2 regions of the Flagellimonas halotolerans genome follow, and region 1 is predicted to be linked to the other one. Evidence: riboswitches for the same ligand, from Rfam matches in the RefSeq annotation. Region 1 holds a riboswitch; the other holds the start of a gene.

Region 1 (8,265 bases):
CCCATCTGCGGTAAGAAAAACACAAGAAAATGTGGACCACGCCAATTTGTCGGATTACATTACCGTGGAGCGAAAGGATTTTTTTAGAGTGGACAAACCAGTTGATGGTAAATTACACATGTTGTTCAATCCACCGTATGGAGAGCGATTGCCCATTGATATGGAAATTTTCTATGGCAAAATGGGGGACACCTTTAAAAAGATTTATCCAGGTACGGATATCTGGTTGATTACTTCCAACTTGGAGGCGCTAAAGCACATAGGCCTTAAAACTTCCAAAAAAATAAAGACCTTTAATGGTAAACTGGAAGCAAGACTGGTAAAGTATGAAATTTATGAAGGAAGCAAAAAGGCAAAAAAACAGAGTTAAGGTCAGCTACCTGTGCTTTAAAAAGATGAGGAATCGTATAAAAATAGATTTGGCTTAGTGCAAAAGAATTGTTTAGATTTGGTGATGTGTTTATAACACGACTAACTAACTCAACCAAATTTTATAAAAGGAGTCCAATGTGGCTCCTTTTATTTTTCGTACCATACTCGAGTTTCTTCTTTTAAGTCCTTGCCATTTATTGGTATTGTCCAGATTTTCGCTATCCAACACCATCAATAGGGGCAGTCATCAAACTATTGGTTGTTTTCAGGTTCCTCCTTGCTCTTTTTGGACTTTTTGTAAAGTGGGATAAAGTAAGAGATGGAATAGTTGTAGTTCACACCAAAATTGCTCCCTTCTGTAACTTTGTTAAATCCGGGAATCCAAAGGTTGGGAAACGCTTCATCTTCTGTATTGGTGATCAAAAAGCCCAATCGGGCACTCATGCCCACAAAAATATTGGCAAACAGCTCTACTTTTGCACCCACAACAAATTCCAGCCAAGAGGCAGATAATCCGCTAAATTCACGGTTGGGGTTTTCGCCGGGCAAAAACTCTTTATTAAAGAAACGGTTTGTTTCGTAAAGGCTGTAATCGTTCAAGGTGTGGTTAAAACTTGCCACCGCATAACGCCCCCCAATGGTAATGGCATTGTTCATTCCATACCAATTTCGGTAGGTATTCATATCCACACCTGCTTTAATATAGCTTCCCGAGGTTTCGTAATCGTATAAAAGGGTGTTGTTCAAACTTTCGTTCTGCCTCTTGGTTTCGTTCCCTAATTCGGCAGCCAAATACAATTTATGGGTAAGTCGGTAGTCGCCCACCAATTCTAGCCCAGTGTAATCTTCATCCATAAAGGAAAGTACCAATTTGCTAATGTCTGCACCTACGCGAAGCCCATACTGATCTTTATATTCAATTGTATCCTTTTGTTGAAGGTCGATAGGTTCACTTTGTGCTTGCACCAAAATTGGCAGCAGGCCAATAAAAATGCTAATGAAATATTTTGACATGGATGTTATCGGTGTTTTCTACGTTAGGTTGAACGACCTTAATATCTTGGATCCAATTCTCGGCACTTTCCGGTACGGCAACGGTGATGTTGTTATAATTGACCACAAACCCGCAGGCCCTTGAGATAAAAGCTTCACCAAGGTCGTAAGAAATGGTTAAGGTGTCAATATTTCCAATTTCCTGTTCCGTTTCATCATCATCCCGTGAACCAGAAATAATCTGGTACATGGTACTTGTTGCACTGCTCCTTAAGGGAACCATCAATGAATCTGGCGAATTTGCTCTGTCACTAAAAGAATCATTGGTCAAAATACTGTCTATATCCAAACTTTTGATTCGTATCGATGAAACTCTTTTTACTGCAGTGGTATCATCAATGTTAAAAAAACCAATGACCATCAGTGGTGTGTCACCCTCAACGCAGATATCATCCTTTTCACAGGATGAAACAAAATAGAGCATTGATGCAATAAGTAGGATGGGGATTATTTTCTTCATTCCGGTTAGCTGTGGATTTTAATTCAAAAACTACACCCGTTTTTCCAAAAGTACAACATTTTCAACGTGGTGTGTCTGCGGGAACATATCTACGGGTTGCACCTTGGTGACTTTGTATTTTTCTTTCATAAGAGCCAAATCCCTGGCTTGGGTTGCGCTGTTACAGCTTACGTACACAATTTTAGGTGAGGCTACTTGCAAGAGTTGTTCCACCACCTGTTTGTGCATGCCGTCCCGTGGAGGATCGGTTATGATCACGTCGGGCTTACCGTGTTCTGAAATAAAGCTATCGTTGAACACATTTTTCATATCGCCGACAAAGAATTCAGCGTTGGAAATGTTGTTGTGAAGCGCGTTGGCCTTGGCATCTTCAATGGCCTCGGGTACGGACTCCACACCAATAACCTTTTTTGCATTTTTAGATATAAATTGGGCTATGGTCCCCGTTCCAGTATATAAATCGTATACCAATTCGTCTCCGGTGAGTCCAGCAAAATTCCTTGCTACTTTATAAAGCTCATGGGCCTGTTCCGAATTGGTCTGATAAAATGATTTTGCATTGATCTTGAACTGAAGCCCTTCCATTTCCTCAAAAATATGGTCACGGCCTGCAAAACAAATTACTTCCTGATCGTAAATCGTATCGTTTCCTTTGGAATTGATGACGTAGAGCAAGGCAGTTATCTCCGGGAATGTTTCCTTTAAATGATTTAGGAGCAGTTCGCGATGCTCTGTATTTTCTTCGAAAAATTGTACGAGCACCATAATTTCCCCAGTTGATGATGTTCGCATCATCAACGTTCTTAAAAGTCCTTCCTGTTTTCTGGGGTTGAAAAAGGTGAGGCCATTTTTATTGGCAAAATTTTTCACCTCTAACCGTATGGCATTGGAAGGGTCTTGCTGTAAATGGCACTTTTTAATATCCAAAATCTTGTCCCACATGCCAGGAATATGGAATCCCAATGCATTTCTGTCCTCAATTTCGATATCGGAGTTGATTTCCTCTTGGGTCAACCATCGGCTATCGGAAAACGAGAACTCCATCTTGTTCCTGTAAAAGTACTGCTCTTTAGAACCTAGAATGGGGGTTATTTCCGGAAGATCGAGATGACCAATGCGCTTAAGGTTGTTCTCGACCTCTTTTTGCTTAAAATAGAGCTGATGCTCATACCCCATGTGCTGCCATTTGCAGCCGCCACATACACCAAAATGCTCGCAAACAGGTTCGGTTCTTTTATCGGAAAGGGTGTGGAAGTTGGTGGCAACCCCTTCAAAATAGGCTTTTCGTTTTTTGGTGGTCGTTACATCCACCACATCTCCGGGAACGGCATTGGTAAGGAAAATTACACGTCCGTCAGGGGCCTTGCCCACGGATTTTCCCTTTGCACCGGCATCGACAACCTCTACGTTTTCAAACGTTTTTCTCCTTTTGTTTTTACGCATGCCGCAAAAGTAAGTTCTTTTTGGTATTTCACAGAACGCAGCTTCTTAAATTGCATCTAAACTTTCGGTGGTTCAATCGGGAATCACATTCTGAAAAATTACATTTTCACCGATTAATTTGTAATTTGCGGGCACTCCAAGGGATGATTTCTCTCCCACGCTGCTTTTTCGAAACTTCGAAAGAATAAAGGTACAGTAGGAATGGTTATTTTATCAATTTTAATCATTTAATGAAATGGCTGTTTTAGATCATTTAACATCGCAGCAAGCGATAGAATTGGAAAACAAGTACGGAGCACACAATTACCACCCACTTCCTGTGGTCTTGAGCAAGGGTGAAGGGGTTTATGTGTGGGATGTGGAAGGAAAAAAGTATTATGATTTCCTCTCGGCATATTCTGCCGTAAACCAAGGACATTGTCACCCCAAAATTATTGGTGCCATGGTGGAGCAAGCAAAAACATTGACCTTGACTTCGCGGGCTTTTTATAATGATATGTTGGGCAAGTATGAAAAATACGCAACCGAAACCTTTGGCTTTGATAAGTTGTTGCCCATGAACACAGGGGCAGAGGCCGTTGAGACCGCCTTAAAAGTATGCAGAAGATGGGCTTACCAGAAAAAAGGCATCCCAGAAAACCAAGCCAAAGTGATTGTTTGCGAAAACAATTTTCATGGTAGAACTACCACTATTATTTCTTTCTCCAATGATGAAGTGGCGAGAAATAATTACGGCCCGTATACCGAAGGTTTTGTAAAAATCGAATACGATAATTTGACAGCACTGGAAAATGCCCTAAAAAGTAATCCACACGTTGCCGGATTTTTAGTGGAACCCATTCAAGGTGAGGCCGGGGTCTATGTACCATCAGAAGGATATTTGAAAAAAGCCAAGGCCCTTTGCGAAAAACACAATGTACTTTTTATTGCTGATGAAGTTCAGACCGGTATCGCAAGAACGGGCAAAATGTTGGCGGTAGACCATGAAGATGTGAAGCCAGATATTTTGATTTTGGGCAAGGCCCTTTCTGGAGGGGTTTATCCGGTTTCTGCAGTTTTGGCCAACGACCCTATTATGGAAGTAATCACTCCTGGAAGCCACGGAAGCACCTTTGGTGGAAATCCAGTTGCCGCTGCGGTAAGTACGGCCGCCTTGGAGGTGATTAAGGAAGAAAATCTAGCACAGAATGCCGAAGAATTGGGGGAATTGTTTCGCGCAGCGTTGAACAAGTTTATCCCTTCTTGCGATTTGGTGGTTAAAGTGCGTGGCAAAGGGTTGCTCAATGCTATTGTGATCAACGATACGGAAGAGAGCTCGACCGCTTGGGATATTTGTATGGCATTAAAGGAGAATGGATTGTTGGCGAAACCAACGCATGGCAACATTATCCGTTTTGCACCACCTTTGGTAATGAACCGAGAGCAGTTGATGGATTGTGTTTCCATAATCATCAAAACGCTACAGGATTTTTCTAAGTAGATTAAAATAAAAATATAAAAAGGTCTAAAAAGCAGCAAAATTTTGATTTTGTCAGGTTGAGTGCAGTCGAAACCCATTGATTATCAAATTGACTTAGGTTCTCAACTGCGCTCGAACTGACTCAGGTAATAAGCTTTTTAGACCTTTTCATAACACCTAGCTGATTTCTAACAAAAAATACTGGCTTGGTATGGAATTCCCAATACGTTTGTTAAAATCACCGTGCCTCAAAGTAAGTGTTGGATTGGCGTTTAAATATAGTATTGCATTTTATGGCAATGAAGTAAATTATTCTTAGGTACAAACATAATCAACAAGAAAAAGTAAATGGTGACCGTGGGATCAAAGATAATTTACCTATTCGTTATCCCTTAATAATTTTAATGGCTACATTTACATTTCAATAAGTTCTTTACTTAATTTCTTTATCATAGCGGTAAGGGTCCCCTTCGAAGGTTGGGGTTAAAAGGGAATCGTGTGAGAATCACGAGCTGACGCGCAACTGTAAGTCCGATCCTGTTTTACGGGATAGTATGTTTTTACCAATAGTGCCATTGTCCTCAAAGTGGGGGCGAGAAGGCCGGTAGGAATCGAACAAGCCAGGATATCTGCCCATATCGTTCCTACATTGTAGGATTTTGACGGTGCCTTCGCGTTAAGGGCAAGTCGGGCGTGTTTATTTCTTTCTCTGGGTTTTCCTATAGAAAATATAGCGTTCTTCTTGTTTAAGGCATTGCGAAGTTGAGCTAAGGAGCTTTTATCTAATTGTTCAATTTTATAAAAGCTTTAGCAATGAAAACAAGCAATTTGGGCTACCCAAGAATCGGGGCCCACCGTGAGCTAAAAAGAGCTTGCGAAAAGTACTGGTCGGGCAGGATTACTTTGGAAGATCTGCTCCATGCTGGTAAGAGTATCCGAGAGGAAAATTGGAAACTCCAACAGCAAAAGGGAATCGACCTTATCCCTTCGAACGATTTTTCCTTTTACGACCAAGTTCTGGATACCAGCCTCATGGTTGGTGCTATCCCTGAACGGTACAAGAATGCCCAGGACACCAAGAGTACTCTTTTGGACCTCTATTTTGCCATGGCAAGGGGGGTGCAGAAAGATGGTGTGGATGTTATTGCCATGGAGATGACCAAATGGTTTGATACCAATTATCATTACATCGTTCCAGAGTTTACCAAAGACCAAGAATTTGAACTGCTTTCATCAAAGATCGTCGATGAGTTTAATGAGGCAAAGGCAATGGGAATACACACCAAGCCTGTGATTCTGGGGCCTGTTACCTATTTATTGTTGGGAAAAGAAAAAGAAGAAGGGTTTCATAGGCTGGATCTTTTGCCCAAACTACTTCCCATATATTGTTCCATTTTAAAACGATTGTTGGATTCAGGTGCAACTTGGATACAGTTTGATGAACCTATACTATCCACAGACCTTTCGGACAAGGAACAAGAAGCCATCAAAAAAGTTTACCAAGAAATCGCGACAGCGTTTCCTACCCTAAAAATGCTGTTGGCCAATTATTTTGGAGATTTTGGAGATAATCTGGATACGGCACTATCATTGCCTGTTTGTGCCCTTCATCTGGATCTTAAGCGAAGCCCGAATCAATTGGACACCGTCTTGGAATTGGGAAAACTCAATAAAAAAATATCCTTGTCCTTGGGTGTGGTCGATGGTCGCAATGTATGGAAAAATGATTTTAAAACTTCTTTGGAGTTTGTTCAAAAGGCAAAGACACAACTAGGGGAAGAACGTGTGATCTTGTCCCCATCATGTTCCCTGCTTCATGTTCCATATGATTTGGAGCTTGAGAAAAATGAACAAGTGCTTCACGAAGATGTAAAGGACTGGATGGCCTTTGCCAAGCAAAAATTGGAAGAACTCCAAAGCCTGAAGCTTTTAGCTAGTGTCCCCAATTATGAATCCCATCAACATTTTATAGCGAATTTGGCTTCAATGGAAAAGAGAAAAAATTCCACATTGATTCATAAACCCAAGGTAAAAAAGCGGGTGGAACAGCTTCATGAAAAGGATTTCTACAGAAAATCCCCTTTTAAAAAAAGAAAGGTACTTCAAGAAGCTCACTTAAATTTGCCCCTGTTTCCCACGACCACCATTGGCTCTTTTCCCCAGACCCAAGAGGTAAGACGGGCCAGGTCATTGTTTAAAAAGGGAGAGCTGAGCGAACAGGCGTATGTTGATTTTCTGATAAAGGAAACTACTGATGCCATTGCTTTTCAAGAAGAGGTTGGACTAGATGTACCTGTGCATGGTGAATTTGAGCGCAACGATATGGTGGAATACTTTGGGGAGCAATTGGACGGGTTTGTTTTTTCTCAAAATGGTTGGGTGCAAAGTTATGGATCCCGTTGTGTAAAGCCCCCTATCATTTTTGGGGATGTCTCAAGACCAAGCCCAATGACGGTGTTCTGGACATCCTTTGCGCAATCATTGACCGAAAAGCCAGTAAAGGGGATGCTCACAGGTCCGGTCACTATTTTACAGTGGTCGTTTGTTCGAGATGATCAGCCACGTTCTTCCACCTGCAACCAGATTGCCCTAGCCATCCGGGATGAGGTGGTCGATCTTGAGAAAGAGGGCATACAGATTATTCAGGTGGATGAACCTGCAATACGTGAGGGACTCCCCTTACGTAAAAAGAATTGGGAAACTTATTTGGATTGGGCCATTGGAGCCTTTAAACTATCAACAAGCGGAGTGAAGGACTCCACGCAAATCCATACGCACATGTGCTATTCTGAGTTCAATGATATAATTAAGAACATTGCCGATATGGATGCCGATGTGATTACCATAGAATGTTCTCGATCGCAAATGGAGCTGTTGGATGCTTTTTCCGAGTTCGATTACCCCAATGATATAGGGCCAGGTGTGTATGATATCCATTCTCCTAGGGTTCCATCTTTAAATGAGATTTTGAAACTCTTGAGAAAAGCGGAGAATGTACTGCCTGCATCCAAACTTTGGGTAAACCCGGATTGTGGGCTCAAGACACGTGGTTGGGAAGAGACCAAGAGTGCCTTAAAACTTATGGTATCTGCAGCTCAACAGATGAGAAAAGTTGAGGGAGCACCTACCAATTAAAACTATTAAGGAGCCAATGGCTTGCCATTGGCCCCTTTTGCTTATGGCACAACACGAGGACACATATTGTCAACGATGCAATGCACAGTTCGAATGCAAGGTGGGATCTATCTCCCTATGCCAATGTAGTGCGGTTGCGATCAACAAGGAAGAGCAGGAGTATATTAGCCTTAAGTATTCCGATTGTCTTTGCGCACAATGTTTGAGACAATTGAAATTGGAGAATCAAAACGTAAAGCACCAGCAATCCCTCAGAAAAATTTTAGGAGTTTATTATAGGAAGAGCAATGGAAGTAATTGAATGAATAGAAAAACCCATAAACCAGCATTTTATTCGAAGGAA
Region 2 (8,265 bases), on a different contig from region 1:
ATAAACAGTGCTAATTCTCAACTTTTCATTGAGTTTGAATTCAACACCCCCCTCAATGGTCGAGTTTTCTTCAGGTTCCAACTCCAGATTCCCGCCAAAGGCACCGAACAATTGCGTTAAATTCGGTGTGATGTACGATGTGGCATAAGACCCCATCATTTTCACATATCCGTTTTCAGTGTCAAAAACATAAGAAGGATTCACATTATACACAAAATGGTTTCCATATTCAGAGTGATTGTTCCATCTGGCACCCACATTCAAGTTCAGTCCAAAATCTGAAACATACACGACATTGGCATAAGGATCCACAATGGTAAAATCAACATCTTCTGTAAAAATAGCTTCATCCTTGATGTAATTCATTCCTAAAATGGTATGGAATTGCTCACCAAAAACATATTTGTTGTACAGGTCCAACACCCAATTGCTTCCCTCGGTGGTGCTTTCGCCAAAGGTATCATTGGCCACGGACTCATAATGGGTAAACGCTGTATTTAGATGGACCGAACCTTTCCCATAGCCATATTCGGATGACAACCCGACTCTTTGCTGCTCATTCTCACCCAAATTAGGTGCTTCTGCCTGTGTGGCATCGTACTCATTTTTAAACTTGGTCTGGTTTCCATAAACCTGAACCCCAAAAGCATCAGAGAATTGATACCCAAGCCTTAAATTGGCACTGTAATGTGAAAAAATATCCTCCTCATTCTCCGGCGTTACTGCAGCTGACAGGCCGCTTTTATATCTATTGGAAAAATCCACCCCGTAGGTAAACTTGTCCAAAGTACCGTTCACATTTGCCGAATTTTGAATACTCCCTAAATTATAATTTTGGTCATCTGCTGTTTGATTGGTGCCCACACTTGTTTCAAAATTTCCTGCAATCTTTTGTTTTGAAGCCCTTTTCGTAGTGATGTTGATCACGGCCGTAACCGCATTGGTACCATAAAGTGTACTGGCAGCCCCTTTAATGATCTCGATGGACTCTATGCTGTTTGGAGAAAGCAGCCGAAGATCGTACTCCGCCGAAAAAGTGGAGGGGTCCGACACCCGAACACCATCAATGATCACCAAAACCTGACGACCACGGCCACCACGGGCATAAACCCCAAGCACATCGCCATCCCTACCACGGCTACCGGCAATCTCGATACCACTTTTGGTGTTGATGATTTCCGCAACTGTCCTGCCTTGGTTGCGCTGCATTTCTTCGGCCGCAATCTTGATTACCGTTTTACCTGAGTTTTCTCTTTTCAACTCAAATTTTGAATCGCTAACAACAACCTCGTTCAGTCGCTGCACCTTAAGTGAATCTTGCTGTACGTTTTGCGCAAAAATTCCATTACCCGCCAAAAGGGCGGTAATTAACCATAAATGATTTTTTTTCATTTCGTTTAATTGAATAAACGGGAGAATAGTATGATATTCATACGTAAACTTTTATCCCGAAAGTTTAACATTGTTTGTTTGAATCTGGCAGGTCTCCTGGCTTGTGTTTTGCCTCCTACCTTCCCACCCATCGGGCAGTGGTTTTGAAGAAGAGACAATCGCCTACTGCGCACCTATGTTTAAAACATCGGTGCCGGTTCGGCACATACTTACAGTTGCGGGAACAGCTCCGGTTTTGCACCGGATTCCCTTTTAATCCCACGGAAAAAATCCGTGCGAACCAAAATTCGTGGCCAAAGCTAATCAATCTGTTTAATCTTTTATGCAAAAGTTTAAAATGATTTCATCTGTCAATCTGAGCTGTCATCCTAGCGCAGCCGAAGAATTCGTTTAGCATCCCAACCCACCTTTCCTTCGAGAAAATTCATGTAATTCGTGTCATTATATTATTGAAAAAATAGGTGAGGTGTCTTCCCGAAAACTTTCGGGACGCTCAACATGACAATTTTGACTTTAATGATGAGGTTCATCAAACTACAGAAATATTTAAATAATCTTACTTTTGGTTCATGGCAAAAAAACAGCAATCAATTTTATTTTTGGGGTTCCTTTTGGTTTGGTTGATAGGTTGCAAGCAAGAAAAAAAATCGCAACCTGCTCAAAAACAGGGATCAACACCCTCCATAACCTATGCAACGGGTTTTACGGTAAAAAAAGAAGCCGATTTCACCGTTATTGAAGTCACTGCAGCTTGGCCTGGGGCCGATAACTTTAAATATGCCTTGGTACCTAAAGAAAAATTACCATCGATTACTTTCCCGCAAGGTGAATATGATGCCATTGTGGGTACCCCAGTCGAAAAAATAGTGCTCACTTCAACCACTCACATAGAGCCTTTAAAGCAACTCGGGGAACTCAAAAACATAGTCGGATTTCCCAACACCGATTACATTTCTTCACCAGAGGCAAGAAAGCTTGTGGAAAACGGTCAAATTCAAAACTTGGGCATGAACGATGTCCTCAACACAGAAATGGTGCTGATACTGAACCCTGAGCTCATCATCGGATTCAGTATTAACGAAGAAAACAAGGCGTATCATATTTTAGAACGAGCAGGAATACCCGTGGTTTACAATGGCGATTGGGTGGAGCAGACCCCATTGGGCAAAGCAGAATGGGTGAAGTTTTTTGCGCCCTTCTTTCAAAAAGAAAAATTGGGAGATAGCATTTTTACCGAAATTGAAGCATCCTATAAACAGGCCGCTGCATTGGCAAAAAAAGCAAAATCCAGACCAACAGTGCTAACTGGCGGATTATACAAAGACGTTTGGTACGTGGCTGGAGGCAGCAGTTGGATGGCCCAGTTCCTGAAAGATGCCAATGCCGATTATCTTTGGTCCAACACCGAAGAAACGGGAAGCATTGGTCTTAGTTTGGAGTCCGTTTTGGAGCAGGCACAAGATGCCGAATTTTGGTTTAACCCTTCTTCCCAAACTTCTTATAAGGAATTGAGCAATGCCAACACCCATCACCAACAATTTTATGCCTTCGCCAATAAAAAAGTGTATTCAAACGCCATTGAAAAGGGAGAAACTGGCGGGCTTATTTTTTACGAATTGGCACCGCACCGCCCAGATATTGTTTTGAGGGATTTCATCAAAATATTGCACCCGGAGCTATTGCCCGAGCATCAATTGCTGTTCATTAAACCATTACAATAAATGCAAGGAGCAAAAACATACCGGTTTTCCTTTCTGTTGTTGATACTGGCATTGATGCTGTCCTGTCTTCTCAACATTAGTTCGGGTTCCGTTTCTATTCCTTTTACAGATATGCTATCCACGCTTTTTGGAAAAACTTCGCAAGTTGCATCTTGGGAATACATTATCTGGGATTATCGGGTTCCCAAGGCGTTTACCTCCATTTTGGTGGGCGGAGGACTTTCCTTGAGTGGGCTTTTAATGCAAACCCTGTTCAGAAATCCGTTGGCAGGCCCTTTTGTACTGGGGATTAGTTCTGGGGCCAGTTTGGGTGCCGCCTTACTTTTGATGGGCGCTTCGTTGTTGGCAGGATATACTTCCATCTCTTTTTTGGGTGATGTTTCCCTGGCCATTGCCGCAAGTATTGGTAGTTTTTTGGTACTCTCCGTAGTAATGATTGTTGCCCAACGCGTGAAAGATACCATGGCTTTGTTGATCATTGGACTGATGTTCGGCAGCATCACCTCCGCAATTGTAAGTGTGTTGGCCTATTTTTCGAGTGCCGAGAACCTGCAACGCTTCATCTTTTGGTCCTTTGGAAGTGTGGGCAACCTTTCAACAGGGCAGTTACTTTTATTGCTTGTAATCGTTGCCTTGGGAGTTTTGCTCAGTATACTTTCCATAAAATCGTTGAACGCCTTTCTTTTAGGGGAACACTACGCACAGAGTTTGGGAATTTCCTTAAAAAAATCCAGATTGACCATAATTATCGCCACTGGGCTGTTGGCAGGAGGTATAACCGCATTTGCAGGGCCCATTGCTTTTGTTGGACTCGCTGTTCCACACCTTACCCGCCAAATTTTTGATACCATGGAACACAAAGTACTGATTCCCGCCGTAATGCTCTATGGTTCCATTTTAATGCTCCTGTGCGATACTTTGGCGCAATTGCCCAATTCCGCCAGTGTGCTGCCCATAAACGCCATTACATCCTTGGTTGGAGCTCCTGTAGTGATATGGCTTTTGGTGCGCAAACGTAAAATGATGTTCTAATGTCCAATAACAACAAAAACATACTGTCCGTTAAAAATTTGACCGTTGGGTACGAATCCAAAATAGTTGCTGAGCGCATCAATTTTGAGTTGGAAACTGGAATGTTGTGCGGAATTGTGGGCATCAACGGCATTGGAAAATCGACCTTGTTGCGCACTTTGGGGGGATTTCAGCCTAAACTTGATGGAAACATCAAGTTGAAAGGCAAAAATTTGGAAAAATATACATCATCTACCCTATCTAAGGAGCTTAGTGTGGTTTTGACCGAGCAGCCTGCCTCCAAAAACTTGACTGTACAAGAATTAATCGCCTTGGGCAGGCAACCCTACACCAATTGGTTGGGCACATTGACCGAAGACGACAAACATCGGATCAAGGATAGTTTGGATACTTTTTTATTGAAAGAACTCAAACACCGTAAATGTCACGAAATCAGCGACGGACAATTACAACGGGTGCTGGTGGCGCGGGCCATGGCTCAGGACACCACTTTGATCTTATTGGATGAGCCAACCACCCATTTGGATTTGTACCACAAAGTGCAAATCCTTAAAATGCTTCAAGAATTGGCGCACGAAAAACAGAAAACCATTCTCTTTACAACCCACGAAATTGAATTGGCCATTCAATTATGTGACCGCATATTGATTTTGGATGGAAAAGACCATCCGTTTGGCGACCCGTGTCAACTTATTGAACAAAAATACTTTGACCGTTTATTTCCTTCGGAAATGGTACAGTTTGATGCCAAGACAGGTTCGTTTAAGGTGACTAAGTAAATTTATAACCAACAAAAATCCCGTTCACCCTAAACTTGTCTGTCTGCCAGTAAAACCATGTTTCAAGGTCTGACTCTTATGGGATTCCGAAGCCTGACTACGGTAAACGGGCAAGAGATCATGGGTTTTAAAAAGGCAATCAGATAGGAAGTCCTCACATAATCTCCCGAAACAAGTTCGGGACAGGCTCTCCAAAGAAGGGAACTTCTCCCCTTTGGGGAGATTAGAGAGGAGACGAGTGCAGCAAAGTAAATTTCCTACCCACGGCAGACACGAATTTCTAGAATGGCCACCAATTGTTTCATTGTCATTTTGAACCGACCAGCGAGAGCGTGAGAAATCTACTTTGTGATGTGTTCCCAGGTTTCTTTAAAAAATGGATTCCTGCCTTCACAGGAATGACAAACTCAAGTATCAAGTTTAAGAGACAAGAGACAAGAACCAAAACACTAGACCCAAGACTTCGTGCTTCGTGCTTCTGACCTCTGGACTAAGTTATATGGTTGTTCGGTTATTGAGTAATTGTGCTACTCCAAACTGACTTCCGCCGTTTCGACTTTAGTTTATCCTAAATGTAGCCGAAGGACTCAACACGATAAATCAAAACAACATTTAACAAGAAAATCGAGCAATTGGTGTAATTCGTGTCAAAAGAAAGATGAAAACCAAAACTCAAGTTCAGAGTTAGGAGTTACTGAGTTATTGGGTTATTGAGTACTGTCGACTGCCAACTGACATCGGACTCCGTGCTTCGGACATCCGACTTCCGACTACGAACTCATTTTATGGATTTCTACTTTGGAAGAAATGACATTTTATCTTTGTAATCCGTTATCTTTATCCTTCAGAAATTTTTTAATGAGCACAGAACTTACCTTTATCATAATTGGCATCATCACATTGGTCGTTGGGCTTTTTGTGGGCATGTACATCCAAAAACTAAAGATTAAATCCACCGAAAGCGTTTGGGGCGAGCGGGAACAACAATTTAACGCTACCATAAAATCCTTGAACGATAAGTTATTGCTAAGCGACGAGGAGCAAAAACAACTCCAGCGCGAAAAAGAACAGCAAAGCAACCAAATTGTGAGGTACCAAGCGGATTTGGAGAATCTTCAGCTCAAAAACAAAGAGCAGAAGGAAGAGGTTGAAAAGCTACAGGAAAAGTTCACGAAGGAATTTGAAAACTTGGCCAACAAAATTTTGGATGAAAAAAGCGAAAAATTCACCAAAAGCAACAAAGAGAACATTGAAAATATCCTGACGCCCCTCAACAAAAAAATTAAGGAGTTTGAGGAAAAAGTAGAAAAGTCGCAAAAGGAAAACATTAGTATTCACTCTGCTTTAAAAGAGCAATTGCTCAATTTACAGACACAAAACCTTAAAATAACCCAAGAGGCCGAAAACCTGACCAAAGCCCTGAAAGGGGACAGCAAAATGCAAGGGAATTGGGGGGAGCTGGTTTTGGAACGTGTTTTGGAAAAATCTGGTTTAGAGAAAGATAGAGAGTACAGTGTGCAACAAAGCTTTAAGCGTGCAGATGGAACAAGAGTGTTGCCCGATGTTATTATTCACTTGCCCGACGGTAAAAAAATGGTTGTGGATTCCAAGGTATCGTTAACGGATTATGAACGTTACACCAATGCCGAAGAAGAGGATAGACCCAAATTCCTAAAGGATCATATCAACTCCCTGCGCAGACATGTGGAACAGCTTTCCTCCAAAAAATATGAGGACCTATACGAAATGGAGAGTCCAGATTTTGTGCTGATGTTCGTGCCCATTGAGCCTGCATTTGCCGTAGCCATAAATGAAGATGTATCACTGTACAACAAAGCTTTTGAGCAAAACATCGTTATTGTTACCCCTTCTACGCTTTTGGCCACACTACGCACCATTGACAGTATGTGGAGCAACGAAAAACAGCAACGAAATGCCATTGAAATTGCCCGCCAGGCTGGAGCGCTTTACGATAAATTCGAAGGCTTCGTCTCCGACCTTACCAAAGTGGGCAAAAAAATGGATGAAGCGAAAAGCGAGTACCGCGGTGCCATGAACAAGTTGGTCGAAGGACGGGGAAACATTGTCACCTCAATTGAAAAATTGAAGAAAATGGGGGCCAAAGCAAAAAAATCCTTGCCCGAACCTATTTTAATGCGCGCCCATGAGGACGATTTTGAAGAAATGAACTAAAACACGAACCATGAAAAAATTCTTGACCATTTTCATCATCGCCATTATAGTTGGTGTTGTGGGCTATTTTGCTTTTATCTATTATGTGCCCTACAGTGAGGGTTATCGTTCGGGGGAACTCATCAAATTCAGTAGAAAAGGCGTGATGGTCAAAACTTGGGAAGGACAGATCAGTCAAGGTTTGTCAGGCACAAATGTATTTTCGTTTTCTGTAGAGGACAAGGAAGAGGAAATCATTGAAAAGATGAAAAAGTTCCAAGGGCAGTACATCAAGGTCACCTACAAGGAACGCTACGCCACCTTTTTCTGGTTGGGCGATACCAAATATTTTATCACTGAAGTCAAATCTGAAAAATCTCCAATTTTCAGAAATTAATCCACACACCCCTGGCTCCTCTTTTTAGATGGGAAATGGCTTCCCTCCTAAAAAAAGAGGGATTTAGGGAGGTGTATTTCCGTTTGCTTGAAACTGAAAAATATAGTCCGTTCATTTGATTCCGCTTTAGTTTCTGCCACAGAGTAAATTCGGCTTTTATAGCATTATTTCGTAATTGCCTGGCCAACTCTTTTAGCTTTGGATTATATTTGATAATCATTTTACATTGCTGTTATTTACTTTTTAAAAAATTGTATATCCGCAATTGTACCAATGGCATTGATGGTTTTTGTCTTTGTCTTCTTGAGCGCAGTCGAAAGGCTGACAAAGACATCTCGACTACGCTCGATGTGACATTTGGATTGACCACTGGTACAGTCGTGTACAATCGAATTAAAAAAAGGATTCGATTAAACCCCAACAAAATATGAAGAAATTCAAATCATCCAGAGAAAGTAGAGTTTCCATCACCGAACTTATGCTCCCTTCCCATTCCAATTTTGGCGGCAAGGTACATGGGGGGCATATCCTCAACCTTATGGACCAAATTGCTTTTGCCTGCGCATCCAAACATTCACAAAGTTATTGCGTCACCGCTTCGGTGAATCGAGTGGATTTTCTAAATCCAATTGAAGTTGGGGAATTGGCCACACTAAAAGCATCCATTAACTATACCGGAAAAACTTCCATGGTGGTCGGGGTACGCGTGGAATCGGAAAATGTGACCACGGGAGAAGTGAAACATTGCAATTCGTCCTATTTTACCATGGTG

The links. Region 1 has a riboswitch for cobalamin ahead of metE (5-methyltetrahydropteroyltriglutamate--homocysteine S-methyltransferase). Riboswitches for the same ligand answer to the same signal wherever they lie in the genome.
Region 2: linked by a shared signal. The riboswitch ahead of VM932_RS03275 (TonB-dependent receptor plug domain-containing protein) and the one ahead of metE (5-methyltetrahydropteroyltriglutamate--homocysteine S-methyltransferase) in region 1 are both predicted to bind cobalamin.

The regions. Positions count from the first base shown of each region.
Region 1 covers NZ_JAYKYV010000009.1:2,341-10,605, forward strand. Annotated here, with positions in the region: gene VM932_RS11455 (THUMP domain-containing class I SAM-dependent RNA methyltransferase) at 1-370, shown strand, start outside; gene VM932_RS11460 (DUF6048 family protein) at 625-1,386, opposite strand; gene VM932_RS11465 (DUF6452 family protein) at 1,367-1,885, opposite strand; gene rlmD (23S rRNA (uracil(1939)-C(5))-methyltransferase RlmD) at 1,916-3,328, opposite strand; gene rocD (ornithine--oxo-acid transaminase) at 3,564-4,808, shown strand; cobalamin riboswitch at 5,232-5,438, shown strand; gene metE (5-methyltetrahydropteroyltriglutamate--homocysteine S-methyltransferase) at 5,601-7,922, shown strand; gene VM932_RS16775 (cysteine-rich CWC family protein) at 7,966-8,223, shown strand.
Region 2 covers NZ_JAYKYV010000002.1:18,015-26,279, reverse strand. Annotated here, with positions in the region: gene VM932_RS03275 (TonB-dependent receptor plug domain-containing protein) at 1-1,392, opposite strand, end outside; cobalamin riboswitch at 1,462-1,692, opposite strand; gene VM932_RS03270 (ABC transporter substrate-binding protein) at 1,962-3,113, shown strand; gene VM932_RS03265 (FecCD family ABC transporter permease) at 3,114-4,145, shown strand; gene VM932_RS03260 (ABC transporter ATP-binding protein) at 4,145-4,924, shown strand; gene VM932_RS03255 (DNA recombination protein RmuC) at 5,783-7,117, shown strand; gene VM932_RS03250 (6-phosphogluconate dehydrogenase) at 7,128-7,493, shown strand; gene VM932_RS03245 (DUF559 domain-containing protein) at 7,483-7,713, opposite strand; gene VM932_RS03240 (acyl-CoA thioesterase) at 7,921-8,265, shown strand, end outside.